DNA from 2 places in the Oceanobacillus sp. FSL K6-0118 genome. Region 2 is predicted to be linked to the other one. Evidence: predicted binding sites of a transcription regulator. Region 2 holds the regulator's gene; the other holds the start of a gene.

Region 1 (16,943 bases), 830 kb from region 2:
CATCCGTCCATTAAGAAAAAGGAATTGTTCACATCTGGATTATCTATTGGGAAGGATATTTTGGGTTCCAATACCAACACATTATTTTTCGCTTTTATCGGTGGTTATATGGCTTTACTTATTTGGTATAAGGATTTATCCTACTCCTTTGGTGATATTGTTAATTCAAAAATATTTAGTGCTGAGATGATTACGATTTTTTGTGCTGGGATTGGGATAGCTCTGGTCATTCCCATCGCATCCCTAATTAATGCACATTATTTAATTAAAATAAGGGATAAAAAAAGTGATAGTAAGATTTAATTGAAGTTTATCAGTCCAATTTGCACATATAAATTGGACTGATTTTTTACTTTTTAAGCATGTTACGGTTTTTAATATGCGTGGCGAAAAATGTCGAATGGTTGACTGAAATTTAAAAATGGTTAATCGTTGGGTTCCGTTTTTAAAAATCATGCAAATTTATAGAAAATATTGAAGAAAAATGCTTATTTTATCGAGCCAAAACTGCATTTCTTCAATTAGTACTTTAGATACTATATGTGGTAAAAATAAGTCAACGGAACTAGGAGGTGGTGATGTGAATGAGCGTGATAAATTAGTTTTACTTGAGTTACAAAAGAAGGTTCACCAGCATGAACAAACAATCAGCCAATTACTTAAAATTGTGGCTGCCACTAATAAAAAAATGACGGAATTAACAATGAACCAGAATAATACTGCAGCAAGGAGACTACTTATCAAATAACTCCCCCGAAAGTTTCCCCTATTTTCTCCATAAATTCCGCGAAATATGACCTCTTAAGAGAGTAATCTATCCCCGGATTACTCTCTTTCTTAATTTTTCTGTCCAATTCATTCCATGTGCTATGTGTAAAATAGTTCTCGAGGATTTGAAACTAAATTCTAGAAAAAAAAGAAAAGGCACTCTATCATTAATGTATGCTACCAGGCAAATACATTAGAAAGAGGCCTTTTCATGAATACAATTATATCAAAAATAAGTGATTTATTAAAGGGTACAAATAATTTAATTGACTTTGAGGAACAAGTTCAAATATGTTTATATGATCTTCTTACAACACTGATGGGTAACGTTTTTACACAGCTTAATCAAACAATTAAAAGAGAATTGCAAAGTAAGGGTTGGACAGTGGAACGAGAGGATGAAAAGACGATTCAGTTTATCTTTGGGGCGGTTCGTTTTACTCATACATTAATGCACGATGAGAATGGGAAGGCACATTATCCCTTTGATGAGTGGATTGGATTTAGAAAGTACCAACGACACAGTCCTTTGGTTGAAGTAAAAGTGGCAGAGTTGGCTAGTGAGAGTACGTATCGAGAAACGGCACGTATATTAAGGGAATGGACTGCCGTAAACCTAAGTCACACAACTGTGGGAAGTATAGTGAAACGTGTAGGAGAAGCACAAGCAAAAGCCGATGAGGAAATGTTAGTTGAATTAGAGGAGGCTGCCTATTTACCAAAAGGAGAAGAATTAGACTTTTTATTTGCCGAGGCAGATGGTGTATTTGTGCGTGGAACAAAGAAAAAGACAAGTCACGAAGTCCATCATGCGGTACTCCACGAAGGTTGGTGTAGAAATGGAAAGCGCATTTCACTAAAGAATCCACAGGTCATCATGACAACCAAACCAACGAATGATTTTTGGAAAGAAGTCCAAGCGTATACGGCTAATCATTATTCCTTAGAAAAGACTCAAGTGGTTACGAATAGTGATGGTGGCCAAGGCTATACTGCAGAACGTTTTCAAGAAGCTTTCTCACAGTCCGAATATCCAGTTTTAAATCAATTGGATTCCTTTCATATTTCCAAGGCGTTGAACCGAACTTTTGGAGCTAAAAAGAGCCAGTTTAAGGATGGTGTACAAAAGGCAATCAAAGAGCACAATCTTGATGATTTTACACGTTGGATGGATACATTTGAGAGTACTTTAGAAACGGATAAACAACTGGAAAAAGCAGAGGTTTTTCGTAAATATATTGGCGGTAATTGGGATCGGATTTTTGATTGGAGAAAGAAAGTTGAGAATCCACCTAAAGACGCAAGAGGCATGGGCGCAATGGAATCCAACCAACGCCATATTTCATTCCGAATGAAAAAGCGTGGAATGCATTGGAGTTCAGAAGGTAGTGAAGCAATGGTGAAAATTAAGCAAGGGATTCTAAATAAAACATTACGATCTGTATATCTGAAGGATCAAAAACGAAGTGTTAGAAAGCAGCGTGACGTGAAAAAGACGGTTCGTATGACAGAATTCCTACGCCAGGTGACACAACCATCAATAGGAGTAAAACAAGGCAAAATAAGCCTAAATACAGCTCATTCATCAGCTATTGGACAGTTAATAAAAAGTTTTAGTTAACTCCCTGATTTTTAGGTAAGGTTCTTGGTTTTTAGAACGTTACCTAAAAATTGGGGACAGCAAGCGACGGAGGTCGCGCGGTAGCCGAAAAAGTGTACAAAAATAGAGTGCCGAAGATATTGGTGTGAAAGACACACCGAGAAAAACTTGACACATACTTCCATGTGCACAAAGTTGTCATTGGTCAGTCTAAAATGTTATTATTAATCAATAGATGTAGTATGATTTTATCTACGGATGGGGAAATTTTTCCTCCTGGGGTTCCGATTACTCGCCCCACCGTAAAAATTTGCATAAGTGCAACTAAGGCATTCGACTAAAGATCTGTCGAATGCTGAGTTTTCTAAGGGAGCGTATATATATGGCAGGATTTCTCACAAAAATTTTTGGTGATGGAAATAAAAAACAACTGAATCGAATTCAAAAAAAAGTTGATCAAATAGAAGCTCTAGAACCCCAAATTGAAAAATTATCAGATGATGAACTAAAAGAAAAAACGACGGAATTTAAGGAACGTTTTCAAAATGGCGAAAGCTTGGATGATTTGCTTGTGGAAGCTTTCGCTGTTGTTCGAGAGGCAGCTAAACGAGTATTAAACATGCGGCCGTTTCCTGTGCAATTAATTGGTGGTATAGCCATCCATGAAGGTAATATTGCGGAAATGAAAACAGGGGAAGGTAAAACACTTGCCTCTACTTTGCCAGCGTATTTAAATGCACTGGAAGGTAAAGGTGTCCATATTATTACAGTGAACGATTATTTAGCTGATCGTGACTCGAAACAAATGGGAGAGCTTTTTGAATTTCTCGGCTTAACTGTTGGATTAAATACAAACGGGTTATCTAAAGAGGAAAAACGTGAAGCATATGAATGTGATATTACGTATGGTACAAATAACGAATTTGGATTTGATTACCTACGTGATAATATGGTGCTTTATAAAAATCAAATGGTTCAACGGAAACTTAATTTTGCCATAATCGATGAGGTCGACTCCATTTTAATCGATGAAGCAAGAACACCATTAATTATTTCAGGTTCGGCTAAAAAGTCAGCAACTTTATACCAACAAGCTAATAGCTTTGTCGTTACTCTCAAAGAGGACGACTATACGTATGATGAGAAGACAAAAGGTGTTCAATTAACGGAAGAGGGTATTAATAAAGCTGAGGGATTCTTCCATATTGAGAATTTATTTGATTTAAAAAATGTTTCTCTAATTCACCACATTAATCAGGCTTTAAAGGCACATGTTTCCATGCATCGTGATGTGGATTATATGGTGCAAGAAGGGGAAGTAGTAATTATTGATTCCTTTACTGGCCGATTAATGAAAGGTCGTCGTTATAGTGATGGATTGCACCAAGCGATTGAAGCAAAAGAAGGCTTACAAATCCAAAATGAAAGTATGACACTAGCTTCTATCACTTTCCAGAATTTCTTCCGAATGTATAATAAACTAGCGGGGATGACTGGTACGGCGAAAACGGAAGAAGAAGAATTTAGAAATATTTATAACATGGATGTAATTGCGATACCAACGAATAAACCTATTATCCGTGATGACAGACCGGACCTTATTTATAAATCAATGGATGGAAAATTCCGTGCTGTGGTTGAGGACATTAAGGCAAGACATAAAGAAGGACAGCCCGTTTTAGTAGGTACGGTTGCGGTAGAGACATCTGAATTAATTTCGAATTACTTGAAAAAAGCTGGAATTAAACATGATGTTTTAAATGCTAAAAACCACTTTAAAGAAGCGGAAATCATTGAGCATGCTGGTCAAAAAGGAGCAGTTACTATTGCAACAAATATGGCTGGTCGTGGTACGGATATTAAACTAGGTGAAGGTGTCTTGGAATTAGGCGGTCTTGCTGTTATTGGTACAGAACGTCATGAATCTCGCCGAATTGATAACCAGTTACGTGGTCGTTCTGGACGTCAAGGTGATCCTGGGGTGACTCAATTTTATCTTTCTATGGAAGATGAATTAATGCGACGTTTCGGTTCGGACAATTTGAAGAGCATGATGGAACGTTTAGGAATGGACGACTCTCAACCAATCGAAAGTAAAATGGTATCACGTGCTGTGGAATCTGCACAAAAACGAGTGGAAGGTAATAACTTTGATGCCCGTAAACAAGTTCTTTCTTATGATGACGTATTAAGGGAACAACGTGAAATTATCTATAAACAACGTTTTGAGATAATTGATACAACAGAGAATATGCGTGAAATTATTGAGAATATGATGAAATCTACCATTGACCGTATTGTATCTACGCATACTCAAGATAATGATGAAGATAATTGGGACTTACAAGCGATTGTCGATTATGCTCATGGTAACTTAATGGATCCAGAAGATGTTTCTATTAATGACCTAAAAGGAAAAGAAAGTGACGAAATCTCAGAAATTTTATTAGAAAAAGCGAAAGAAAAATACAATCAAAAATCTGAAGAGTTACCACCAGATCAATTCCAAGAGTTCCAAAAAGTGATTGTATTACGTACAGTTGATACAAAATGGATGGATCATATTGACCAAATGGATCAACTTCGTCAAGGTATCCATTTACGAGCTTACGGACAAAACGATCCTTTACGTGAGTATCAACTCGAAGGATTCCATATGTTTGAAGATATGGTAGCAAGTATTGAAGAGGAAGCTGTCAAATATATTCTAAAAGCTCAAATACGTGAAAACCTCCAACGTGAAGAGGTAGTAAAAAATACCCAAGCTGTTTCAGGTGGAAGCGAAGAAAAGAAAAAAGTAAGAAAACCATACGTGAAAAAGGTTAATGTTGGTCGTAATGACCCTTGTCCTTGTGGAAGTGGTAAGAAGTATAAAAACTGCCACGGTAAAAATGAATAATTGTAGAAAGCACTCCTTTTCCATTAAAGGAGTGCTTTCCTACTTAAATTTAACAAGAGGTGAATGAGATGGAATTAATTGAAATTAGACATGAATTAGACAAAATAGCTTCAAGAATTGAAGATTTTAGGGGGTCTCTTTGACTTAGATTGGAAAAGGGAAAGAGTTAAAGAGTTGGAACAAATGATGACAGAACCGAATTTCTGGGATGATCAAAACGCTGCGCAAAAGGTGATAAATGAATCCAATAACTTGAAAAACTACATTAGCAGTTTTGAGGAAATAGAAGAACGATATGAGGATATGGAAGTATCGTACGAGTTAGTTAAAGAAGAAAAAGATCAAGAACTTTTTGATGAACTAAATGAAGAAATGACAACTTTTTTAAATGATATTAATGACTTTGAATTACAGCTTTTACTTAATGAACCATATGATGCGAATAATGCCATCTTAGAACTCCATCCAGGTGCTGGTGGTACAGAATCACAAGACTGGGCTAGTATGCTTTTAAGAATGTATCAGCGTTGGGCAGAAGATAAAGGATATAAAGTGGAGACATTGGATTATTTACCGGGTGAAGAAGCTGGGGTTAAAAGTGTAACATTGCTCATTAAAGGACATAATGCCTATGGATATTTGAAAACAGAAAAAGGCGTACATCGTTTGGTACGTATTTCTCCATTTGATTCATCAGGAAGAAGACATACTTCATTCGTTTCTTGTGATGTGACTCCAGAAATGGATGATGATGTTGACATTGAAATTAAACCAGAAGAAATAAAAATTGACACGTATCGTGCAAGCGGTGCAGGTGGTCAGCATGTTAATACGACCGATTCAGCTGTTCGTATTACACACATTCCTACCAATACAATTGTTACGTGCCAAAATGAACGATCACAAATTAAAAACCGTGAAGCAGCGATGAAAATGTTAAAATCCAAGTTGTATCAATTAGAAATTGAAAAACAACAAGAAGAACTTGCGTCGATTCGTGGGGAACAAAAAGAAATCGGTTGGGGAAGCCAAATTCGCTCTTACGTATTCCACCCATATTCTATGGTAAAAGACCACAGAACCAATACAGAAATTGGAAACACTCAAGCAGTAATGGACGGGGAGATAGATCCATTTATTGATGCTTATTTAAGATTACAGATAAATTAATGGTGGATAAAAGTTAATTCAAAAGTCAAGGTATTGGCCGTTGAATTAGCTTTTTTCAGTAGGAGGATATCATTTTCCTCCCCTTCCATTATTTCATAAATTTGCCATAATTATCCAAAAGCCTTGGTGATGCTGGATTACAACAAAAATTCTAGAAAAGTATTATGGTTGAGTACTTTTAAAAAAAATGGATACGGGTATAATAATCAGTGAAGTACTTTATATTGATAGGAGGATGAAGACATGATGAAAAAATGGTTATTAGCCATTATTTTCGGTACAGTATTAACACTTGCAGCTTGTGGTGGAGCAGGCAATGATAACAATGACAACGAGCCACCTGCAAATGATAATGCTGCTGAAGAACAAGATAAAGGGGATACAAACGGAGCTGGCGAAGCAGTTGACACTGCGGCAGGTGAAGAAGTGTTTGCGAACAACTGTGCAATGTGTCATGGTGCTGATTTATCTGGTGGAGCTGGTCCAGATTTAACAAATGTTGGATCTAAATACTCTGCTGATGAAATTAAAGATATCGTTCAAAACGGTAAAGGACAAATGCAGCCACAGAAACAAGTTACAGGTGATGATTTAGATAACTTGGCAAATTGGTTAGCAGAAAAAAAATAAATTATCATAAAAAAGCTTGTCGTGTAGATAAGCTTTTTTCTTCTCTTTAAAAATCCTATCATAGAGACATAAACTGACAATTATTACCAACTACTTACAAATGAAATACAAATGTAATAATTTTATACCTAAACTTTTCGTCGAAAAATGATATAATGTAAAAGACTTGTTGAAAAAGAGTGTCTAATAAAAATATTTTTCGACATTATTTGAAAATCAAAAAATTATAAAGGTGATTTTAAAATGATCTTAATGAAAGATGTATATAAAACCTATGCAAATGGGGTAACAGCACTTAGTGGTGTAAATGTTAAAATAGATCAAGGTGAATTTGTATATGTTGTTGGCCCGAGTGGAGCTGGGAAGTCAACATTCGTTAAATTAATTTTTAGAGAAGAAAAACCATCGAGTGGCCAAATTTTTATAAATGATATTAATCTCTCGGAATTAAAGGAGAGGAAAATACCTTATTTACGAAGAAATATCGGCGTAGTATACCAAGACTTTAGACTTCTTCCAAAACTAACAGTCTATGAAAATATCGCTTTTGCCTTAGAGGTAATAGAAGAATCTCCACGTAATATTCGTAATCGTGTAATGGATGTTTTAGATGTTGTTGGACTAAAAAATAAAGCTAAATCGATACCAGATGAATTATCAGGTGGTGAACAACAACGTGTATCCATTGCTCGTGCCATTGTAAATCGTCCAAAGATTGTAATTGCTGATGAGCCTACAGGAAATTTAGATCCCGAAACGTCACTAGATATTTTGAAAACTTTCGAGTCCATTAACGAAGGTGGTACCACTGTGATTATGGCGACCCATAGTAAAGCAATTGTGAACCAATTTAAGAAGCGGGTTATTGCAATTGAGGATGGAATTATCGCTAGAGACGAACAACAAGGAGAATACGGATATGAAGTTTAGAACATTTTTAAGACATATACGAGTAGGGTGTAGCAACATCTTTCGTAATGGCTGGATGACGGTGGCTTCAGTAGGTGCCGTTACTACTACCCTTATTCTAGTTGCAGTATTTCTTGCGCTAATCTTGAACTTAAATGAAATGGCAAAGAACATTGAAGATGATGTTGAAATTCAAACGTTAATCGATCATACAGCGAATGAAAAAGATGTACAGAGTCTAGGAAAGCAAATTGAAGAAATTAACGGAGTGGATACGGTTTTCTTCTCTTCCAATGACGATGAGTTAAATAAACTCATTAAAGGTATGGGAGAAGAAGGAGAAGCATGGAAATTATTAGAACAGGACAATCCACTTAACCATGCCTTTATTGTTAGAGCAAAGAATCCACAAGATACGGAAAAGATTGCAGATCAAATTAAAGATTTGGACCATGTGGAGGAAGTTGTTTTTGGACAAGAAGTTGTGGAACAGTTATTCAAGTTTACTAAGTATGCAAGAACCATTGGAGTTGTACTCATTATTGCATTAGTGTTTACAGCTATATTCCTCATTTCTAATACGATTAAAATTACTATTATGGCACGTAGTAAAGAGATAGGAATTATGAAATTAGTAGGTGCAACGAATTGGTTTATTCGCTGGCCGTTTTTTATTGAGGGTATGCTTCATGGTGTGCTTGGTTCGATTATACCAATCGCACTCATCTTGGTGGGGTACCATTATGTAGAAGATGCAGTAGCAAATCAAGTGTCATTTAACTTTGTTGAGGTACTACCGTATAATCCATTTGCATGGCAACTTTCCTTACTAATTATAGCAATAGGTGCCATTATTGGTATTTGGGGAAGTGTTATGAGTATTCGCAAATACCTTAAGATTTGATAGACTTTAAGATCTCAAGCCAATCCCCTCTATTTAAATAGAGGGGAACATAAGGCTTAGTGCATTATACATAGATCATGTTTCATTAACAATTCCATATTAAGGTTAATTTTTATGGGGAAGGAAGATTGAAATGAAGAAGGCATTATCATGTGCGTTAATCGGAACCTTAGTAATATCATTAAGTCCGATTCAACAAGCATCGGCACAATCCATTGAAGATTTAAATAAGGAAATTGAGAATTTAGAGAAAGAACAAAATACTAAACAAAATGAAACGAACGAATTAGAGAAAAAACAAAACGAGATGGAAAACAAAATAAATGATAATAAAGCCGAGCAAAACAAGACGCAATCCGATATAAATAATATTGATCAGAAATTAACAGATACAAGAAATAAGATAGATGCCAAAGAGAAACAAATAGATGCAACGAATAAAGAAATTGAAGATTTAACAAATCGAATCGAAGAACTAAAGAAAGAAATTAAAGACTTAGAAGAAAGAATCGAAAAAAGAGATAAGTTACTAAAAGACAGATTACGTTCCATTCAACAAAATGGTGGAGAAATGCCATACATAGAAGTGATTTTTGGTTCACAAAGTTTCGGAGACTTTATTAGTAGATCAATTTCTGTTAATAAAATAATGGATTCTGATAAAGAAATAATGGATCAACAAAAGAAGGATAAAGCAACTTTAGAAGCTGCAAAAATAGAAGTGGAAGATAAAAAGGAAAAAATTGAAACTGAAAAGGCAAACTTAGAGGCCCAGAAGAAAGAATTAGAATCTTTAAAACAAGATTTAGATAAGCAAATAGCACAAAAAGAAAAGATTATGGAAAAATTGGAAGAGGAACATAATCATCTTGAGGAATATAAGATATCTATAGAAGATGAAAAACAAATTTTGGCAAATCAAGCTGCTGCTGCCGCTAAAGCGAAGGAAATAGCAGAAAGTGAAAAAGGTAAATTAGAACAAGCTGCTAGAGAGCAAGAAGAAAAGGCTAGAAAAGAAGCAGAGGCTGCTGCAGCCGCTAAGAAGCAAGCTAGTGAAAATAATAATACTTCATCATCTAGTTCAGATTCTAAATCAAGTTCTACATCCAGTCCATCACAGTCTACACCGGAAGTTACCACACAAAGTGGTGGTGGAAATGGAACGTTTTCTTGGCCAACATCAGGTACGATCAGTTCTACTTATGGTCATAGATGGGGTAAACTTCACAGAGGTATAGATTTTGCTGTGTCAGTAGGAACTCCAGTTAAAGCAGCTGCACCTGGTGTTGTTATTCAAACAAATACAGAGCATGGTCCTGGGATGAATGGATATGGAAATGTAATCCTAATTGCGCACTCTATTAATGGTGAAACTTATACAACGTTATATGCTCATTTAAGTTCTATGGCTGTATCATCTGGAGATGTTGTTAGTGCTGGACAGGTAATTGGTAATTCTGGTAATACTGGCCATTCAACTGGTCCACATTTACATTTTGAAATTCATAAAGGTGGATGGAATGGCGATGCTAACGCTAAGGATCCAATGAACTATCTACCTTAAATAAAAAAGAAGACATTGCTCATCACGAGCAGTGTCTTCTTTTTTATTTACTGATTTAAAGACCCAGTAGTGTATGCAATCGTTAATAAATGAAATTACTTTGTTATAGTTTTTCTAATAGTAAAATGCAATATAACGTGTTATGCTTTTTTTAGCAGATAAGAAGGGGTTTGAAAATGAAAAGCTGTTCGTTATACAATGGTTAAAAGTTAACTAAAATATTGAGGTGGAAAAATGAGACTTAAAAATTCGCATATTATCCTCATTTTAGTTGGGGCTTTACTTTTAGGTGGTTTTGGTTCTTACACTGGTGTGAAGTTGGCTCAAGCGAATGATGATGGTAAGGGGCAAACATCCATTACGGATTCTGTTCTTTTCGGTAAAAAAGGAGCTCAGTCCGATCAATTGCCTAAGGATATGGAAAAAGTAGCACAGGCTTTTGCGCTGATTCAAGATAATTATATTGAAGATATTGATGATAAGCAGTTAACCGAGGGAGCAATTGAGGGAATGCTTGCCACTTTAGAGGATCCACATAGCTCTTATTTAGATGTTGAAATGATGGATCAGTTCAATGAACAAATTGAATCATCCTTTGAAGGTATCGGTGCAGAAGTAAGTATGGTAAATGGTGTTGTTACGATTGTAGCGCCTATAAAGGATTCCCCAGCAGAAAAAGCGGGAATGCGACCGAATGATGAAGTGCTTTCCGTTGATGGGGAAAGCTTAGAAGGATTAAATCTAAATGAAGCTGTAGCTAAAATTCGCGGAGAAAAAGGATCAAAAGTAGTACTAGAAATAAGACGTGCTGGGGCTAAAGATCCTTTTGATTTGACGATAACTCGTGATGAAATCCCGGTTGAAACAGTATATAATAAAATAGAAACGGTCGATGGGAAGAAAACAGGTATAATCGAGATTACGAATTTTTCTGAGCATACATATACCGAATTTAAAGAACAATTGGATACGTTGGAAGATAAAGGGATAGAAGGTTTAATCATTGACGTTAGAGGTAATCCTGGAGGACTCCTAAATGTAATTGAGGAAATATTATCCTTATTCGTACCGAAAGATATCCCATATATTCAGATTGAGGATGCAAATGGTAATAAAGAGCCATATTACTCTAATCTTGATGAGAAAAAATCTTATCCAATTAGTGTCTTAATTGATGAAGGTAGTGCGTCTGCTTCGGAAATATTGGCCGTAGCGATGAAGGAATTAGGTTATGATATAGTTGGTCATACTAGTTATGGTAAAGGAACGGTTCAACAAGCTATTCCTCTTGGAGATGGAAGTTCTTTAAAACTTACTACAAACAAATGGCTGTCTCCAAAAGGTAAATGGATCAATGAAGTTGGGGTAGAACCAACTATCGATGTAAGTCAACCTGATTATTATTATACGAATCCAATTTCACTTGAAAAACCTTTACAATACGATCAAACCAATGAAGCAATTGGAAATATGCAAACAATGTTGAGTGGGTTAGGTTATGATACAAGTCGTACAGATGGTTACTTCAATAAGGAAACGGAAAAAGCAGTGAAACAGTTCCAAGCAGACAATAAATTGGATGCAACAGGAAAGGTCGATGAGAATACTGCAGGTCTTATTGAAGCTAAAGTAATAGAACATATTCGAAATGGTGAAGATGATCAACAATTGAAAAAGGCATTAGAAGAAATATATAAATAATGTTAGAAAATAAAATCCGTGGGAAACCACGGATTTTATTTCATTTTTTTGTTATACTTCAATTAGAGTATGATGCAGAAAATACATTTATTTATCCTACCTCAAGATTTTGGGGAAACAAAGAAGTAGGTGGGAGATCAACTGTCCGTAATGGTCCGATAAGTGCGACTAACCATTAGTGGGGATGAAGGAAACCCTCCACGGATGGAAGTCTCCTTAATCGAATATATTTTTAAATGCATCTTGTTGGAAGGTGATGAACTTGATAGAAGATTGGTTCATGGAAGTGTTAAAAGGAATTGGAAGGTTCTTCTTAAATCCTCTTGTATATTGGTCTATTTTATTAGTTGTTTTTTCTGGCTATAAACGCATTAAAGATGAACGCCTTGATTTCGGTTCTAAAGTTTTTGATATTTTTTCTGAATGGAAAGGCACGCACTTGATTGCAATTGTTTCTGGTATAATCATTTCGGTTATTACTTTAGGGACAGGTATGGTTATTAACTATGAGACTATCATTTTACTATGTATATTAACTATTCTATTAAGTATAACAATGCGCTTTACGCTGCTTTCACCGATATACACGATAGGTATTACTTACTTATTGTTTTTATTTTTGCCATTCGTATCGAAAGACTTAGAGTTATTCGGTATGTCCTTTACAATGGAAACAAACTTTACCGTATTATCTATTTTATTAGGTTTATTTTTAATTGTAGAGGCGATTTTAATTAAAAGCATAAAACGAAATCGAACTTTTCCAAGCCTATCATTAAGTAGACGAGGAATTTGGGTAGGTCAGCACCGATTAAAAAGAATGGCTGTCATTCCATTTTTTATGCTAATTCCTACTGGCAATATTGTTCCTATTGAGCCTTACTGGCCAGTTGTTTCTTTAGGTGATCAAAGTTTTGGCATCGTACTTATTCCTTTTATTATTGGGTTTGACTATATTGCAAAAGGCCACATGCCAAAACAAGCCGCGGAGAAACTTTCGAAATATATTATGTTACTAGGATTTGGGATTGTTGCCATTGCAGTAGGTGGAATCTTCATACATTGGTTGTCCTTTGTTGCATTAATTGTAGCCATTTTAGGAAAAGAATATATTCATTATCGTTATAGATACGGCGATAAAGTAAGATTACCTTATTTCCATCCAGAAAATGCTGGGCTTAAAATTGTAAGTGTTATTCCTGGTACTCCCGCTGAACGAAGTGGAGTTCTAGTCGGAGAAATCATCGCAAAGGTAAACGGAATTAAGGTAAATAATGTTCATCAATTTTATCTAGCCTTACAAAATAGTGGAGCCTACTTTAAATTAGATGTTTTAGATGATAACAAAGAAGTAAGGTTTGTACAGGGCGCCTATTATGAAGGGGAACATCATGAATTGGGATTATTATTTTCTGAGAAACCTCACAAAGAAAAGATGAAAAAGGTAAATTAATGAATAGCTTAAGAGCCTGCTAAAGCTCTTCATGCTATTAGACTTCTATCGTGGATAGGGGTCTTTTTTTGATACATGGGGCTCGTTGGCTAAAATGTTAATTTATCTCATTTAAGTAAGACCCTCACCACAAGCTTCAGGGAAACAAAGAAGGGAGAGGCAGATCCAAATTCCCGTAAAGTACCTCTGCCCTCATTGTCTCCTTATTTTCCCTGCAAATTATGGATAAAATAGTAAAGCGTTAATACTTATGAATCGAATATTTGTTCGTGCTATGTTAAAATATGAAGCAGATATGATAGAATATAGGGAAAGAAGAACGGAGGCGGACATTTTGGATAATAATAAGTTTGAATTAGTATCTAAGTATAAACCAGCAGGGGACCAACCAAATGCAATTAAAGAAATAACGGAAAAAGTGTTGGCTGGTCAACTACACCAAACTTTATTAGGTGCAACAGGTACTGGTAAAACATTTACGATGTCCAATGTAATTAAAGAAATTAATCGTCCAACATTAGTGATAGCTCACAATAAAACACTTGCAGGGCAATTATATAGTGAATTTAAGGAGTTTTTCCCCAATAATGCAGTGGAGTATTTTGTTAGCTATTATGATTATTATCAACCTGAGGCATATGTCCCTTCTACAGATACATTTATTGAAAAAGATGCAAGTATTAATGATGAAATAGATAAATTACGGCACTCTGCCACATCTTCTCTTTTTGAAAGAAATGATGTATTAATAGTAGCAAGTGTGTCTTGTATATATGGTTTAGGTTCACCAGAAGAATATCGTAGTCAAGTACTTTCCCTTCGTATGGGGATGGAAAAAGATCGTGATCAATTGCTCCGAGAATTAGTGGATATTCAATACGCTAGAAATGATATTGAGTTCGGGCGCGGAACATTTCGAGTTCGGGGGGATTCGGTTGAAATTATTCCCGCATCTAGAGAGGAACATTGTATTCGTGTTGAGTTCTTTGGGGATGAAATAGACCGAATTAGAGAAGTTGATGCTTTAACAGGAGAAATAGTTGGTGACAGAGAACATATTGCTATTTTCCCTGCTTCCCACTTCGTTACGAGAGAAGAAAAAATGAAATTGGCTATAGCTAATATCGAAAAAGAGTTAGAAGAAAGATTGAAAGAATTACGGGATGACAACAAACTATTAGAAGCACAGAGGCTAGAACAACGAACCCATTATGATTTAGAAATGATGCGGGAAATGGGTTTTTGTTCAGGGATTGAAAACTATTCTAGACATTTGACTTTAAGAGAAGCAGGTGCGACACCATATACGTTGCTCGATTATTTTCCAGAGGATTTCCTAGTTGTTATTGATGAATCCCATGTTACGTTGCCGCAAATAAGGGGAATGTATAATGGGGACCAAGCTAGAAAACAAGTACTTGTGGATCACGGTTTTCGTTTACCATCTGCTTTGGATAACCGTCCTTTAAAATTCGAGGAATTTGAAGAGAAAACACATCAACTTGTCTATGTTTCTGCAACACCTGGGCCATATGAGTTAGAACATTCTCCAGAAATGACGGAGCAAATAATTCGCCCGACCGGATTACTAGATCCGAAAATAGAAGTACGTCCAATTGAAGGACAAATTGATAATTTAATTAAAGAAATAAATCAACGAATCGATAAAAATGAACGTGTCCTTGTAACAACTTTAACGAAAAAGATGTCTGAGGATTTAACCGATTATTTGAAAGAAATCGGGATGAAGGTTGCCTACTTACATTCAGAAATTAAGACATTAGAGCGAATTGAGATCATACGTGATTTACGAATAGGAAAATATGATGTACTTATTGGAATTAACTTACTTCGTGAAGGACTTGATATTCCAGAAGTTTCGTTAGTTGCTATCTTAGATGCGGATAAAGAAGGATTCCTTCGTTCTGAACGATCTTTAATCCAAACAATTGGTCGGGCGGCACGTAATGCAAATGGAGAAGTTATTATGTATGCAGATAAAATAACGGATTCGATGCAGAAAGCAATTGATGAAACAGGAAGACGTCGGGAAAAACAGATGGCATATAATGAGGAACATAACATCGTACCAAAAACGATTAAGAAAGAAGTACGTGATGTGATCCGTGCAACAATGGCTGCAGAGGATACTGAAAAATATGATAGTAAGTCTAAAGCAATAGAGAAGTTACCGAAGAAGGAAAAGGAAAAAGTGCTTGAACAAATGGAAAAGGAAATGAAAGAGGCAGCAAAAGCGCTTGATTTCGAAAAAGCTGCTGAACTCCGTGATATTATTTTTGAACTGAAAGCGGGAGCGTGATTTCAAATATGTCTACGAATAAAACGATACAAATAAAGGGAGCAAGGGCCAATAATTTAAAAAACATTGATATTAATATCCCGAAAAATCAACTTGTAGTGGTTACAGGATTATCTGGTTCGGGAAAGTCTTCGCTCGCTTTCGATACAATCTATGCAGAAGGTCAACGTCGATATGTTGAATCCCTATCTGCCTATGCAAGACAGTTTTTAGGTCAAATGGAAAAACCAGATGTCGATTCGATCGAAGGCTTATCCCCAGCAATTGCAATAGATCAAAAAACTACAAGTCGTAATCCAAGGTCAACGGTTGGAACAGTTACAGAGATTTATGACTATTTACGTCTTTTATTTGCTAGAGTGGGGCACCCAACATGCCCAAAGCACGGAATCGAAATAGCATCACAAACTGTTCAACAAATGGTTGATCGAATCATAGAGTATCCAGAGCGAACCAAAATGCAGATACTTGCTCCAGTTATTTCTGGAAAAAAAGGTGAACATAAAAAAGTTCTAGAGAAGTTGAAAAAAGAAGGCTATGTCCGAATTCGTGTAGACAAAGAAATGCGTGAAGTAACAGAAGACATAGCACTGGAAAAAAACAAAAAGCATTCGATTGAAGTGGTTATTGATCGTGTAGTTGTAAAACCGGGTATAGAAGGAAGATTGAGTGATTCCATTGAAACAGCATTGAAATTGGGTGAAGGAAAAATCATTGTCGATGTGATTGGAGAAGAAGAATTAACTTTTAGTGAAAATCATGCCTGCCCTATTTGTGGTTTTTCCATTGGAGAATTAGAACCACGTTTATTTTCATTCAATAGCCCTTTTGGTGCGTGTGCTGCTTGTGATGGACTTGGTACAAAACTAGAAGTAGACATCGATTTAGTAATCCCTGATTGGAATAAAACACTAAATGAAAATGCGATTGTTGCTTGGGAACCTATTAGTTCACAATACTATCCACAATTACTAAAAAGTGTTTGCAAGCATTATAACATTGACATGGATACCCCAGTGAAAGAT
Region 2 (16,943 bases):
CATTATTTGCTAAATTTAAAGGTGGAAAAGCTGTTGCAACCTCAGCAGGAATTATACTTGGCATCAATCCCTTACTATTCATTATCATGGTTACAACATTCCTTATAACACTTTATATTTCTAAATATGTTTCTTTATCTTCCATGATAACCGGTGTGGTTACTATATTAGTATCCATTTTTTTCAAAGATATCGGTTTAATTATTGTTATATCAATTCTAACTATTTTCGTGTTTTATCGACATCGGGAAAATTTAAAACGAATTAAAAATGGAACAGAACCTAAAATAAAGTGGATGTAATGTTGTAATTATAAATGTATAAATCAGGTGAAATGTAATGAAATACATCTTTATGTTTTTAATTAAATTTTATCAAAAGGCCATTAGTCCTTTCACACCTTCAACTTGTAGATTTTATCCTACTTGTTCAGCATATAGCTTAGAAGCCTTTCAAAAATTCGGAGTGATAAAAGGAGCATATTTAAGTATCAAACGAATCAGTAAATGTCATCCCTTTCACCCGGGCGGAGTAGACTATGTCCCAGAAAAAATAGAAAGTCCTTTAAAAAGACGATATAAGAGGAAAAAATAAGTTTCCTTTATATCGTCTTTTTTATTTTTGTTCATCTAAATTGAATCGTTTTAATTGATCCCACTGTTTTTCGTTCATTAATACTTGCTTCTGATATTCCCCAAATAAATCAAAATGCGGGAATCTTTCATCTCTATGTATCCATCTTGGGTCTAATCCATATCGTTCTCCCCATTTCGTTAATTTTTCTATATTCGTACAACCAACTTTTGTCACGGAATAACTATCCGGAAATCTATCATCCATCCAGAAATGTGTTAAAATACCAATGTTTCCACTTGACACTGTCTTCTTCCAAGCTTTTAGTTCCTCTTTGTTGATACCAAATGCCATATGTTATTCTCCTTTATATACAATGCTAAGCTTTTATTAAAAAATAACTCCAGTAAATTAGGTTTTCTTTTCCAAATTATTTTATCATGAATTAAATATGAAAGTGAATTTATTCTTTACATATAAAAAGCACCTTTAACCGTAATAAAGGTGCCTTCGTAAAAATTTAACTATTGGTATTCATCTTTAATTTCTTCTCTAAATCCTTCTATGGCTTCTTCTCTTCGCTCGTTTTTGGACATAATTTGTTGTTTATCTTCGCCACTTGCATTCTCAAGAGTTTCTTCAGATTTCTCGATATTTTGAATCGTATCTTCAATCATATTTTGTAGTTTTTCCACGTTATCACTACGATCGTCTGGGTTTGGTTGAAATTGTTGTTTTTTAGGCATCATTAGCACTCTCCTTTCATCCATTAGTATTATTGTCTACAGATAATCTATACACGAATTTTTTCGGTAAGAACTGTTGCGCTTCATACACCTAAGAAATGTGAATACAAGAAGAAAACCCACTTCAAATTAAGCAATTTATTGTAGAAAAAACAGGAATTTTAAATTGACAAGGCTAAGAAAGTAATTTATTGTGTAGAACGGTGGAATTATATTTCAGTTATTGAGATATAATTCCATCATTTTATTTTTATGGACTTTCTGTTAAGTTAGCAGATAAAAATTTGCTTAGGAGGATAAACAAACATCTAACTGACAAGAGTACAAACAACATGATGGAGGAAAAGCAATAATGGAAGATTCAAAAAGAAAAACAGCTTCACTAGATTTACCAACGTTCTTTATAAGTGGTGGTGCACTAATACTATTTGTGATAATTGCGTTTATTAATGCTGACTTTGTTGCAGATACGGTGGATTATTTATTTGGAATATCCGCTACTTATTTTGGAATGATTTATCAACTAACTGTATTAGTTACATTTTTCATTGCTCTAGGATTAGCAATTTCTAAATATGGAAAAATTCGTCTAGGTAATATGGAAAAACCGGAAATGAGTACATTTAAATGGATTTGTATGATTATGTGTACACTCTTAGCTGGCGGTGGAATATTTTGGGCCGCTGCAGAACCTTTATCCCATTTTATAACTGTACCGCCTCATTTCTCAGGAATTGAAAATGGAACACTCGAAGTGATTGTACCTGCTTTAGCAACGAGTTTCGTCGACTGGGGTTTCCTATCATGGGCGATTCTCGGAACATTAGGTACAATCGTATTAATGTACGCCCATTATCATAAAGGCATGCCATTAAAACCAAGATCATTGTTATATCCGATTTTTGGCGAAAAAATCATGCAAAAAAGCATATTAGGAACACTTGTTGATTCGTTTTCCATTATTGCTGTTGCTGCTGGAACCATTGGACCGATTGGATTCTTAGGTTTACAAACAGGCTATGGATTAAATTCATTAACTGGTTTACCTAATACTTTAATCATTCAAATTATAATTATTATCGTCATCGTTGTTGGCGCGGCTATCTCCGCTGTAACAGGTATCCATAGAGGAATTCAGCTTTTAACCAGCTTTAATGTTCTCTTGGCACTAGGATTAATCATTGGAATTCTATTGTTCGGTCAAGGATTTTTCATCTTTAATAATTTCTTTGAGGCGTTTGGTCTTTATATAAATGATTTTATTTCGTTCAACACATTTCGTGGTGATAAAGAATGGCTTAGCTTGTGGACCGTCTTTTTCTTTGCTTGGTTTATAGGATATGGCCCTATCATGGCCGTTTTTACAGCTCGAATTTCACGCGGACGTACTATTCGTGAACTTGTTTTAGCAGTCGCAATCATCGCACCAATTATTACAACTTTTTGGTTTACTGTTGTTGGTGGGACAGGAATTTTTCATGAATTAAATCTTCCTGGCTCTATATCAACAGCATTAGCTGACGCGGGGCCACCTGCTGCCATGATAGCAATTACGGAACAATTACCATTTAAAATGATTTTTGGATGCCTGTTCCTACTAGCTACTGTTATTTTCGTATTAACAACAGCAGACTCCATGGCTTTATCGATTTCTATGGCAATTACAGGTGACGGGGATCCCCCAAGCTGGCTAAGAGCTTTTTATGCGTTGGTTATGGGTCTAGTTGCCATTGTTTTAGTTACAATTGGCGAAGGAAGTGTCAATGCATTACAATCCTTTATTGTGGTGACAGCTGTACCTGTTGTCTTCTTGTTAATCACAACGTTTTGGACAGCACCTAAAGCATGTAAAGATTTGTATAACAATCATAAGAAAGAAACGCTATAAAGAAGACTTCCCTCAGTGGGGGGGTTCCACCCCTCCACTGAGGGTTAGTCGCACTTATCGAATCTTTACGGGCAATTGATCCTCCACCTACCTTCTTTGTTTCCTCAGAAGCTTGAGGTGGGGGTCTTACTGCCCGTTAAGGTGGGATAAGAGATGTAATGAAACCACTTCCAGAAGTTTGACTATTACTTTAACTTTTGGGGGTGGTACCAAAAAAAGCCCTTTTTATGGGGCTGATGGGGAAATTACTTTGCTTCTTTATATTTGTCTTCTAACCTTTGTTCAATTTTATCTAACAACTCTTTATCTTCCAATATTTGTCTTCGGTTTTGCTGAACCAATTCTTCAAAATTCAGCTTCTTTTTCAAAGAAATGGCAATTCACCCCTTTATTCTTTTTAGAAAACTTGGCATTCTCCCAAAAGTCTTAGTGAACGCCATAGTTGACCTTATACAGGAAGAAAGTTTGATACTTCCAACCTATTAAATAGAAGTATAGCCATTTCTTTTTAATTTTATAATTGTCTTTAAAATTAATATATTTATTTTTACTTGAACTTAACCCCAAAAAAGAAGATTTCCTTCATCCTCCACCTATCTTCTTTGTTTCCCTAGAAGCTTAAGGAGGGATAAACGCTCCTTTTGATATTAAAAAAACACTCATACAACCTGTGTATGAGTGTTTTAAAATACCTATTAAGCATGTGCATGAGCAACTTTATTACGTAATACCATTTGAAGAATTCCACCGTGACGATAGTAATCAATTTCCACTTCACTATCAAAGCGCGCAATTGCTTCGAAAGTAGTTTCTTTACCAGTTTCTGCGTCTACTGCCGTTACTTTCACTAGGTCATGTGGTTTAACATTTTCGCCGATTTCCACACTAATTGTTTCTTTACCACTTAAACCTAATTTCTCAGCACTATCTCCTTTTTGGAATTGCAATGGAAGAACTCCCATCATTACTAGGTTTGAACGGTGAATACGTTCGAAGCTTTCCGCAATAACAACTTTAATCCCTAAGAGATTTGTACCTTTTGCTGCCCAGTCACGAGAAGATCCCATGCCATAGTCTTTACCAGCTATAATTGCAAGACCGATACCAGCATCCTGATATTTCATAGCCGCATCATAAATAGGCATTACTTCTTCGGTTGGCCAATAAGTTGTATAGCCGCCCTCCGTTCCAGGAGCAATTTGGTTACGAATACGAATATTTGCAAATGTTCCACGCATCATGATTTCATGGTTACCACGACGAGAACCATAAGAGTTAAAGTTACGAGGTGAAACACCCTTTTCTTGCAAGTATTTACCCGCTGGCATATCTTTAGCAATTGCACCTGCTGGAGAGATATGGTCCGTTGTTACGGAATCACCAAATTTACCGACGACACGTAAATTATTTAAATTTTCCACTGTTCCAGCTTCTTTAGATAAACCTTCAAAGAATGGTGGATTTTGAATATAAGTTGAATCTTCATCCCATTCGAATAATGGTTCATCCGTTGTAGCAATTTCGTTCCATTTTTCGTTGGAATCGAAAACATTTTCGTACTCTTTACGGAAAATTTCTGGCGTTACAACTTTTGCTACTTCTTCTTTGATTTCTTGCATGGAAGGCCAAATATCATTCATGTAAACGTCATTACCGTCAGCGTCTTGACCGATAGGATCTTTTGCTAAGTTAATATCTACCGTTCCTGCAAGCGCATATGCAACTACAAGTGGTGGAGAAGCTAGATAGTTAGCTTTTACCAACGGATGAATACGTCCTTCAAAGTTTCGGTTACCTGATAATACGGAAGAAGCAAGTAAATCATTATCCTGAATCGCTTTCTCAATATCTTCACGTAATGGACCTGAGTTACCGATACAAGTTGTACATCCGTAACCAACCAAATTAAAACCTAACTTATCTAAATAAACTTGTAATCCAGCATCTGCTAAATAACGAGTAACTACTTTAGAACCTGGAGCTAGAGATGTTTTCACATATCCAGGAACTTTTAACCCTTTTTCAACAGCTTTTTTAGCAACCAATCCAGCACCTAACATGACATATGGGTTAGATGTGTTCGTACAAGAAGTAATTGCAGCAATTGCAATAGAACCAGTTTTCATAACAGATTTAGAACCATCAGGATTACTGATTGTTACTTCTTTATCGAATTCTGATTTATCCATACCGAATCCTTGGTTACCTTCAGGTGCAGTTACTGCTTTCTTAAATTCTTTTTGCATCTGAGATAAAGGAATTAAGTCTTGTGGACGTTTAGGACCAGAAAGGTTCGGTTCTAATTCAGACAGATTGATTTCCACAATATCAGTATATTCTGGATCAGCTTGATCTGGAGAATACCATAAGTTATTTTCTTTACAATATTTTTCAACCAGGTTAATTTGTTCTTCACTACGTCCTGTTAGATGTAAATAGTTCAATGTTTCAGAATCTACAGGGAAGAAACCACAAGTTGCACCATACTCCGGAGCCATATTCGCAATTGTTGCACGATCAGCTAGTGGCATATCTTTCAAACCAGGTCCAAAATACTCAACAAATTTACCTACTACATTTTTCTCACGTAATACTTGAGTTACTTTAAGAGCTAAATCTGTTGCTGTAGTTCCATTTGGGAAACTTCCAGTAAATTTAACCCCAATAACTTCTGGTGATGGGAAATAAGATGGTTGTCCGAGCATCCCTGCTTCTGCCTCAATACCACCAACACCCCATCCAAGTACTCCTAAACCGTTAATCATAGTAGTATGAGAGTCCGTACCTACGAGTGTATCTGGGTATGCATCATATTCACCATTTTCGTTTTCAATTCCATGAACAACGTTAGCAAGATATTCTAAGTTTACTTGGTGAACAATACCAGTTGCTGGTGGTACAGCACGGTAATTATTAAATGCTTTTTGTGCCCAGTTTAAAAACTCATAACGTTCAGCATTGCGCTCAAATTCTAAATCCATGTTTGCTTTAAGTGCATTAGCAGTTCCGTATTGATCTACTTGCACGGAGTGGTCAATTACTAAATCTACTGGTACTTCCGGGTTGATTTCCTCTGGTTTACCACCTAAATCAACCATTGCTTTTCTTAAGGAAGCGAGGTCCACAACAGCTGGAACACCAGTAAAGTCTTGAAGAATTACACGGGAAGGTTTAAAAGGTACATCTACACCTTCACCTTCTTTGGTCCCCCACTTCGTAAGCGCTTTTACATGTTCGTCTTTAATCTGATGTCCATCAAATTGGCGAACAACTGATTCTAATAACACACGAATAGAAAACGGTAGACGTTTAATACTACCTAATCCTGCTTCTTCAAGAGCTTTTAAATCATAGTAGTTATACTTTTTACCATTCAAATTAAACTGTTTTTTTGAGTTGAAGTTGTCTTTCCCCATATCTCTGCCCCTTTCTAAATTGTCGCGTTGTCTAGTTTGTTCATTTGATAAGAAAACATGAAATTCTTACAAACTATAATCATATAAATCTATTTACATTTCTATCTTATCGGATTAACGACAATTAGACAAATATTTATTGCTTGTCAACCTATATAAAAAAATTATGCAAAGTGATAAGAAAAACTTATCACTTTGCATAATTTTTTTCACTTTCTTTAATACCACCTCGGAAGACTACCCTTCCTTATTCCCCCAGAAGCTTTAGGTGGGATAAATTAAAACACCCTAAAGCTAGCTTTATTCTTTAGGGTACATCATTAGATATCTTTTTCAATTCTTTTGGAAAACTTAATTTAAAAGTACTACCTTTTTCTTTATTTTTATAGATTTCCAATGAACCATGATGATCTTCCATTATATTTTTACTTATCATAATGCCTAGTCCAGTTCCATTTTGCTTCGTTGTAAAGAAAGGTTCCCCCAATTTATGTAAAATTTCCTCTGGGATTCCGGGACCTTCATCTGAAATATGTATATTGACGTAATCATTTGTATTCTGAACACTAATTGTAATTTTACCAGGCTCTTCCATTGCTTCAATCGCATTTTTTACGATATTTAAAAATACTTGTTTGATTTGTGACTTATCACAATAAATGGATTCTACAATTGGTTGCTCCACCATGATTTGGATATTTTTAAGTTTGGCTTGTGTCTGTAGAAGATTAACCGTGTCATTGACCATTTCTTGTAAGGATTCCGGTCGTTTAAGATCAGTTAGTGGTTTAGATATAAATAGCAATTCCGAAGTGATTTTTTCCATCTTCTCTATTTCTTCAATCATAATTTTATAATATTCTTCGTTACGATTAATTCCCGCTTGCAATAACTGCAAGAAGCCTTTTATGGATGTTAAAGGGTTTCGTATTTCATGCGCAACGCCAGCAGCAAGTTGACCTGCTATCGACATCTTTTCCGATCGAATGAGTAATTTCTCCGCTTCCTTTTGCTCCGTAATATCATTCAATAGAGAAACATAATAGATTTTTTGATCTTCCACAAACTTACAAAGACTACATTCTGTTATCACTTTCCCTCCGTTCTCGTGGTATAAACTAATTATGAATGCTTGCTCCCTATTTTCAATTCCTTCATAGTTAGCAGATATGTAACACTTTTCTTCACGCGTTAAAAACTGATACCAATACTTACCTAATACATCCTTTGTGTTGTATTCTAATAATTTTTCAACGGAGCTAGAAACAAAAATAATTTTCCCTCTTTCATCACAAACGACTATAATTTGATTTTGATTACTTTCAATCCAATCAAATATTGATAAGGGTAGCATGGAATAATTTGAAATAAGTTCTTGATTTTCTACCTTAGTATTATCATTTGACATTGAGGAATTTGTATCTAGCTTGTTAGTTATCGCATTTTCAATACCCATTGCAACCTCCCCTTCTTCCTTTATTTTTACATCTCTCTTTTATATATATGAAGGAATCTATCGAATATGATACTTGTTTGTCTTATTTATGAATATTATAATTATATTTGTAAACCCTTTTGTCATTTCGTACTATTAAGTAATGATACTATATTTCCTTTAAAAGTAAAATAAGTATTTAAAATTTATACACTTTCTTCATTTTTTTTAATGAACAAAATATTCAAGAAAAGGTGAAATTATGGGATTACTATTAGTTGGTTGGGGTGTTCTGCTTATTACTTTGCTTGGAATTGGTGGATTTTTTATGTTTCGCAAATTTTTGAAACAACTGCCAAAAACAGATGGAAAATCAATAATGGATTGGGAATTACATTATCTCAATCAAACAAAACATATGTGGAAGGAAGAAGAAAAAGATTTATTAAATGAGTTAGTATCTCCTGTCCCTGAACTGTTTCGTGATGTGGCAAAACAGAGTATTGCAAGTAAAATTGGAGAAGTAGCATTAAAAAAAGGAAAAAATATTATTGATCAAGATGTTTTAGTAGAAGGCTATATCTTAGCAACCCCAAAGCGCGATCATAAATTCTTAAGAAAAAAACTAAAAGAAAAAGAAATAGATGTTAAACCTTACGAATATCTATTTCATTTGTCTAAAAAAGACTACGCAGACAATTGGGAAGAAAAATATAAAAAAGCGACTAACAAATAAGTTAGTCGCTTTTTTATACGATACTTCTTCTAATTTTTAAAAACTGAAAAAGCATTACAATTCTCCAAGTTACAATCATCCCAAGTGCCAATAAGAAGAACATTCCTGTCGTTTCTCCAAATGAAATATAACTTCCAATGATTAATTTAACAACTAGTCTCACAATAAGCAATCCAAATAAAATAAATGGGAACGCTCGAGACGGAGTTAAATACACCTCAGAATCTTTCACCTCAAATTTGGAAGTCTTTATTAAAAATATAGAAAAAATTATTCCTAGAATTAGAGCTTCTAATACTTGTGGCCATTCCACACGAAATTCTGGAATGATAAACATACAAGCCCCTGTACTCATCATAATTGGTGGTAAAATTATTTTTTTTATAGAAGCTGGCCTTTTTGCAGCTTTTAATCGAATGAAAATCATAAACACGGCCATTCCTGCAAAAACGATAGTGCTAGAAATCAACCAAAATATAGACATAAAGCATCACTCTCTCGAAGCTTTCATAAATAAGCTTTCTTAGTATTAATATGACCTCTTAAGCTAAAACGTACGTAATATTAGATAACTTTGTTTTATTTCGCATATTTTGAAACGTATTCATCATTACCAGAACTATTTTAGTGAAGTTTTCATCCATGCCCTTTGAATATTAGACTTTACCGACTCCCAATCCATCCATGCTTCATTAGATTTAGAAATCTTCTTATTAAGGCACTTAAAGCTCGTACAAATTATACCACGTGATAAAAACCTTTAAAACCCTGTGAAGCCAAAAACTCCAGCCAAAAATGCAGTGAGTTTCGTCATCCAGTTAAAAAAAAGTGCAATACCAATAAATATCATAACATAACCACCAATCTTTATTAATCGTTGACTATGTTTTTTAATCCAATTTAGTTTTCCAATAAAATAAGCTAAAAATAGAAAAGGAATTGAAAAACCTAATATATAAGCTACCATCATAATTAATCCAACTTCAGGATTTGTTGCAGCAAGCGAAAGGACAATAGCTAATATCGGGCCTGTACATGGTGTCCAACCTAAAGAAAATGCCATTCCTATAATGAACGAACCCAAAAATCCAGTTGGACGATTTTTAAAAGTGATTTTTTTATCTTGCATTAAAAACTTAAAATTAAAAACTCCCACGATTACTAATCCAAAAAAGATGATTAAAATAGCACCTATTTGTCTAATGATATTCTGATACGTTAAAAGAAAATCAGAAATGAAGGTTGAAGTAAAACCTATCATAATAAAAATACTAGAAAATCCTAATAAGAAAAAGATTGTATGAATAAAGGCCTTTTTGTTTAACCTTTTATTCTCATCTTTAATTTCACTTACACTCATTCCGGTAATATACGATAAAAACACTGGAAATAAGGGTAAAACACATGGTGAAACAAACGAAAGAAACCCCGCACCGAAAGCAAGGAAAACATTAATTTCCGACATAGAAAAATCCTCCTTTTCATTAGTTTATCAAATTGTCTCAGTAACAATGTAGTCAAATATGACAAAACAAGGATAAATATTTGAAAACTTGGTATTTACTAACGATATACATATTAAAAACCACCCTTTCTACTTACTTAAAAAGAAAGAGTGGTTCTCTTAAAAAATTAACCAAATAAGTCCAAAAAGTATTAGGATAATTGACGCTGATAAAGAAGACTGCCATCAGTGGGGGTTCCTTCATCCCCCACTGATGGTTAGTCGCACTTATCGTACCTTTACGGGCAGTTGATATCTCACCCACCTTCTTTATTCCTCAGAAGCTTATGGTGGATGGTGGAAGTCTTACTGCTCGTTTAGGTGGGATAAACACTTTCAATCTAAAATGATCAATTAATTCTTATCCATTTGATTGTTCATTGCACGCATCATTTGATTAATTTTCTTTTGCGATGGTTTTTGGCCCATCTGCATCATTAACGTACGAAGCATTTGCTCATTAATCGGAGGATTCTTTTTCAAGTAATCCATCATATATTTCCTTGCAAGGAAAAAACCAAGAGCAACACCAGCTATTAACGCTGCTATAGCAATTAGTACGACCCATATAGTAGCCATGATAAGTTTCCTCCTTCGTGTTGTCTCTTATACAGTATATTAAATCAACGACAAGAATACAATACTTGATTCCTTTCAATATTTCTTGGGAATCTAATAGGAGAAATCCAGCCGTACTTTTGATTTGTATGTCCTACAACAAAAAATAGTGGATGGATTAGCCGTAATATAGGAAATAATATTTCTTCTGCATCTTGAAGTGATCTACTTCGAAATTTTAATTGTTTTTGTTCAATATGTAAAGAAATAAAGTATCTATTATTATATAATTCAATAATAGAATCATTTTGATTTATATGAACGTCATCTTTCAAATTATATTTTAATATAGAAATAAAGATATCTTTTTCGATACTTTTTGTAATATATAAAAATTGCCTTCTTAAATCTATTCGATTTTTATTATAACGATATTCCTCGAAGAAGCGGTACAATATATCACTTTTATGGAAATAATGGTTTGCTACTTCTTGTTTAATCCAATAAATAGAGTAATCATACATCTTAATGCCTCCCTTTAATCCTATTATACGGATCAAGCGATAAGAATTCTGTCACATTAAGATGCAAACTATCACTAGTTTTGTCGAGGGGGTAACTTATTTAGAAATACTATATTTATGAGGATTCTATTTCCTGATCAACCTGTTTAAAGAGGTATTCGAAAATAAAATGGAACGGAAAATTATCAGGGAGAAGGCCCTTTCCGCAAGAACCTTCTCTTTAATATTATTTGACAAGTGCTTCCACATGTTTCACTACATTTTCAACTGTAAACCCATACTCTTCGATTACTTTTTCCCCGGGCGCTGAGGCACCAAATTTATCAATAGCCAACACAATCCCATTATCTCCAACATATTTATGCCAACCCAGTGGAGATGCCATTTCAATAGAAACACGATTTTTTACTTGTGGAGGAATCACTTCATTTTTATAAGCTTCATCCTGTTCATTAAATCGATCCCATGATGGCATACTTACAACACTTACATCTATATCTTTTCCTTTAAGAACCTTTTGAGCTTCAACTGCAAGTGACACTTCTGAACCAGTTGCAAGAAGTAGCGCATCAGGAGTTTCATTTTCGGCCTTGCTTACAATATAAGCACCTTTTTTCACACCCTCATATGCGGCTTCTTTCGTTCCCTTCAGTGTAGGAAGATTTTGTCTTGAAAGGACAAGTGCTGTTGGTCTGTCAGTTGATTCAAGCGCTAAACGCCATGCTGCTTGCACCTCATTCCCATCTGCGGGTCTAATAACAGATAATCCAGGCATAGCTCTTAAGGACGCCAATTGCTCAATTGGTTCATGTGTTGGTCCATCTTCGCCAACCGCAATAGAATCATGAGTAAATACATAAGTGACAGGCGTATTCATGATGGATGCAAGGCGAATAGATGGTCTCAAATAATCACTGAATACAAAGAATGTACCACCATATACTTTTAAACCACCGTGTAGAGCCATCCCATTTAAAGCAGCTCCCATAGCATGTTCACGTACTCCGAACCAAATATTTCTTCCAGAGTAATTATTCCTTGAGAAATCTTTTTCATCGTTCATATATGTTTTATTTGAACCCGCTAAATCCGCGCTACCACCAAAGAAATGAGGAACAGATTTTGATATGGCATTTAATACTTCTCCTGACGATGCTCGTGAAGCAAGAGATGAACCTGTTTCATATACGGGAAGAGATTTTTCCCATCCATCTGGCAACTTGTCATTTAGAACAAACTCTAACTCCTTAGCTAATTCAGGATATTTTTCTTTATAAGAACTTAATAATTCATTCCATTCCGCTTCTTTATTTGAACCATTTTTTACAATCTTTTCATTAAAATCAGCATAAACTTCTTCAGGTACATGAAAATCATCATGGGTCCATTCATAAAATTCCTTTGTTAATTTAACTTCGTCTACACCAAGCGGAGCTCCGTGAGAAGCAGCAGATGCTGATTTGTTTGGTGACCCATATCCAATTACAGTTCTTACCTCAATAAGAGTTGGTTGTTCTTTATTTGCTTGTGCTTCTTTTATTGCATTTCGAATTTGTTTAATATCATTTCCATCTTCCACCCGAAGAACTTGCCAACCGTAAGCTTTAAAACGCTGTTCTGTATTATCAGAGAATGATTTATGTAAATCACCGTCTAATGAGATTTCATTTGAATCATACAGCGCAATCAGTTTCCCCAATCTAAGATGACCAGCTAATGAAGCAGCTTCATGGGAGATGCCTTCCATTAAATCCCCATCACTAATAAGTGCATAAGTATAGTGGTCCACAATAGCTATGTCCTGCTTATTAAACTTACTAGCTAAATGCGCTTCTGCCATTGCCATCCCTACAGACATTGCAATTCCTTGTCCTAAAGGCCCTGTTGTTGCCTCTACTCCATCAGTATGATGAACTTCGGGATGCCCAGGTGTTTTTGAACCCCATTGACGAAATTGCTTGAGATCTTCCATAGAAACATCATATCCAGATAAATGAAGTAGGCTATATAAAAGCATAGAACCATGACCCGCCGATAATACAAAACGATCACGATTAAACCATTTTGAGTTCTTTGGATTATGGTTCATAAAATCTGTCCATAGCGTATATGCCATTGGAGCTGCTCCCATAGGTAACCCAGGGTGTCCGGAATTAGCTTTTTCTATTGCATCGATAGATAATGTACGAATCGTGTTAATTGATAATTTTTCCACGTTTGACAAAATATTTAACTCCTTTCACTAATGAAAATGTCTCCAACATATTCTATGTTAGTATGTCACAAGTGAAGTTAGTTTATTTCTCAAACAAATTATTCTTTCTAATTCCCTCTATCGAATGATTAATGTTTTCTATTTCTCTCTTGCAGCTCTCTAACTTTCTTCGGAGTTACATCGTTTCCTTTAGGATCGATTACCGTCATTGATTTCATATGATTTTTAAAAGAGCTTCTGACGTTTTTTAAATAATCTTCACGAAGTTCTTTCTGCTCTTTTGCCTCTTCCTCAGTCAGTCCTGTACTCTTTGATTTCCTAGCTAATTCATTGATACGATTTAATTTTTCTTTTGAAAGCATATAAAATGTTTTCCTTTCTATTTAAATAAAGACAAGAACCTTATTGAACTCGCACTTTTAAGTAAGTTCTTGCCATAAATCTTACTATTCCATATGAACATATTCAAGTATTTTGGTACTCTTGATATCTTCTATGAACAGTTGCTTTGGATACATGAAAACCCATCCCATTAAGTGTTTTTGTAATTTCCTCAAAGGTTAAATTATTTTGTCTTAATCTAACTACTTCTTCAATCGGAAACTCTAATCTTTCTCTACCAATTGCTTTATGTTGATTTGATAGATTTTTAGAGGGATTGTACCCTTTTTCGATTGCCCTTTTCATTCCTCTTTTTATCTTAGCATTATGAATCTTTCTTTGATACTCCTCTACAATACCCACTATTTGTAAAACCATAGAATCCGATTCTGACAATTCTAATTCTCCGTCATGAATGGCAGTGTAAATAGGTATTTTTAACTTATGTAGTTGATGGAATAATGCAATCTTCGTATTTCCTCTTCCTAGTCTAGTCTCATCCTGTATCAATAAACAATCTGCTTTCTCTTCAGAAAAAAATTCTAACATCGCAAAAATTCCATCTCTGTTTATTTCATATCCACTAGCCTTTTCCTCTATACAATCGATAACTTCCATTTGATATCTACCTGCTAATTTAAGTAATTCATCTTTTTGACGACTTAGCGACGTTTCTTGTGTCATTTTATCTGTACTAACACGACAATATATAATAGCTTTCATTGACCACTACCTACCTATACACTAATTATAATAGAAATATATATAAATCCTAACGTTAAACCAAATGAAATTAAATAAAAAAGATCCGTTTTCGTTATCTTCCCAAACATAAATTGTCCTCCTACCTAATAACAGAACCTTTGTTCGTTTGTTAGATCTATTATCACACGAACATACGGTCTTGTCAACTATTTGTTCGAACGAGTGTTTGCTTAAATTAGTTAATAATGGTAAACTATCATTATTAAAATATTATGTGCGAGGTGAGTAATAGATGACAAAACTTTCTAATAGACAACAAATGATTCTTGATTTTATAAAAGATGAAGTAACTAAAAAAGGTTATCCACCTTCCGTTCGGGAAATAGCTTTAGCGGTAGGGCTTGCGTCAAGTTCTACCGTTCATGGCCATTTAGAAAGATTAGAAAGCAAGGGTTATATTAGAAGAGATCCTACTAAACCTAGGGCAATTGAAATTTTAGCTCAATCAGAAGATAGTAATATTCCAAAAGATGAAGCTCGTTATGCACCCGTCATAGGGAAAGTCACAGCGGGTGTACCAATTACAGCAATTGAAAATATAGAAGAATATATTCCAATTCCAGCTTCAACAGCAAGTCCTGATGATAATTTATTTGTCCTTATTATTGATGGAGAAAGTATGATAGAGGCTGGTATTTTAGACAAGGATATGGTTATTGTTAAACAACAAAATAATGCTAATAATGGCGATATTGTCGTCGCAATGACGGAGGAAAATGAAGCAACCGTAAAACGATTTTTTAGAGAAAAAGATCACATTCGTTTACAACCAGAAAATGCAACAATGGAACCTCTACTATACAAAAATGTAAGTATACTGGGTAAGGTTATCGGCCTGTATCGACATGTACATTAAGACAAAAAAAGAGAATCCGCGGATTCTCTTTTTTTATCTATTAGTATATAGTCATATACTGTTCTCTTTCCCAAGGATGAACTTGGAGTCTGAACATATCCCATTCAATCTCTTTCGCTTCAACAAAGTGTTCAAATAAATGATCACCTAGAGACTCGACAATTACTTCATCTTTTTGCAAGAGATCTAATGCACCTTTTAGTGTTACTGGTAAGTCTAGTATTCCTTCTTCTTCACGTTCTTCTTTCGACATAACATAAATATTTCTATCAACTGCTGTAGGAGGAGTTAATTTATTTTCAATACCTGATAGTCCAGCAGCTAATAATACGGACAATGCCATATATGGATTTGCAGAAGGATCTACACTGCGGACTTCAAGACGCGTACTTAATCCTCTTGAATTCGGAACACGTAATAACGGGCTTCTATTTGATGCAGACCATGCCACATAAGATGGCGCCTCATAACCAGGAACCAAACGTTTATAGGAATTGATCGTTGGGTTTGTAATCGCAGTAAAGGCTGTAGCATGTTGAATAATACCCGCCATGAAATGGTATGCTGTTTCACTCAACTCCAAATCCCCTTTTGTGTCATAAAAAACATTTTCACCTTTTTTAAATAAAGACATATTAATGTGCATTCCAGATCCATTTACTCCGAAAAGTGGTTTAGGCATAAATGTTGCATGCAAATTATGTTTTCTAGCAATTGTTTTAACTACTAATTTAAAAGTTTGTATATCATCCGCATGTTTCACAGCATCAGAATATTTAAAATCAATTTCATGTTGTCCTGGTGCACCCTCATGGTGAGAAGCCTCAATTTCAAATCCCATTTCTTCTAATTCAAGAACGATGTCACGGCGACAGTTTTCCCCTAAGTCCGTGGGAGCCAAATCAAAGTAACCTGCTTGGTCATTTAATTCTAGTGATGGATTCCCTTTTTCATCTAATTTGAATAGGAAAAATTCTGGCTCTGCACCGATATTAAAAGCATCAAAACCAAGTTCTTCCATTTTCTTAAGATTGCGCTTAAGGTTGTATCTTGGATCCCCTTCAAATGGTGTTCCATCTGGTTTGTAAATATCACAAATAAAACGTGCTACTTTACCTTTTTCAGAAGTCCACGGAAAAACTACAAACGAATCTAAATCAGGGTATAAATACATATCCGATTCTTCAATACGTACAAAGCCTTCAATAGATGAACCATCAAACATCATTTTATTATCTAGCGCTTTTTCTAATTGACTTAAAGGTATTTCCACATTTTTAATTATTCCAAGCATATCTGTGAATTGTAAACGTATGAACTTCACATTATTTTCTTTAATTTGTCTC

The links. The regulator LexA, encoded in region 2, represses DNA repair genes until DNA is damaged. The targets are predictions, from matches to a motif close to CGAACATATGTTCG.
Region 1: the regulator LexA is predicted to act here: its motif matches at 13,855-13,868, upstream of uvrB (excinuclease ABC subunit UvrB).

The regions. Positions count from the first base shown of each region.
Region 1 covers NZ_JBBOVR010000001.1:2,844,570-2,861,512, reverse strand. The annotation lists gene MHI02_RS14595 (YibE/F family protein) at 1-303, shown strand, start outside; gene MHI02_RS14590 (hypothetical protein) at 581-748, shown strand; gene MHI02_RS14585 (ISLre2 family transposase) at 980-2,389, shown strand; gene secA (preprotein translocase subunit SecA) at 2,751-5,267, shown strand; one part of gene prfB (peptide chain release factor 2) at 5,336-5,407, shown strand; one part of gene prfB (peptide chain release factor 2) at 5,409-6,437, shown strand; gene cccB (cytochrome c551) at 6,684-7,067, shown strand; gene ftsE (cell division ATP-binding protein FtsE) at 7,311-7,997, shown strand; gene ftsX (permease-like cell division protein FtsX) at 7,987-8,880, shown strand; gene MHI02_RS14555 (murein hydrolase activator EnvC family protein) at 9,014-10,444, shown strand; gene MHI02_RS14550 (S41 family peptidase) at 10,679-12,145, shown strand; gene MHI02_RS14545 (PDZ domain-containing protein) at 12,408-13,598, shown strand; gene uvrB (excinuclease ABC subunit UvrB) at 13,894-15,918, shown strand; gene uvrA (excinuclease ABC subunit UvrA) at 15,927-16,943, shown strand, end outside.
Region 2 covers NZ_JBBOVR010000001.1:2,012,912-2,029,854, reverse strand. The annotation lists gene plsY (glycerol-3-phosphate 1-O-acyltransferase PlsY) at 1-302, shown strand, start outside; gene yidD (membrane protein insertion efficiency factor YidD) at 340-594, shown strand; gene MHI02_RS10445 (hypothetical protein) at 616-927, opposite strand; gene tlp (small acid-soluble spore protein Tlp) at 1,098-1,319, opposite strand; gene MHI02_RS10435 (BCCT family transporter) at 1,672-3,207, shown strand; gene MHI02_RS10430 (FbpB family small basic protein) at 3,453-3,575, opposite strand; gene acnA (aconitate hydratase AcnA) at 3,903-6,623, opposite strand; gene MHI02_RS10420 (ATP-binding protein) at 6,931-8,079, opposite strand; gene MHI02_RS10415 (DUF2621 family protein) at 8,321-8,794, shown strand; gene MHI02_RS10410 (CcdC family protein) at 8,808-9,272, opposite strand; gene MHI02_RS10405 (cytochrome c biogenesis CcdA family protein) at 9,555-10,259, opposite strand; gene MHI02_RS10400 (YneF family protein) at 10,653-10,877, opposite strand; gene sirA (sporulation inhibitor of replication protein SirA) at 10,922-11,380, opposite strand; gene tkt (transketolase) at 11,607-13,607, opposite strand; gene MHI02_RS10385 (DUF896 domain-containing protein) at 13,724-13,957, opposite strand; gene MHI02_RS10380 (YneB family resolvase-like protein) at 14,061-14,699, opposite strand; gene lexA (transcriptional repressor LexA) at 14,974-15,597, shown strand; gene glnA (type I glutamate--ammonia ligase) at 15,638-16,943, opposite strand, start outside.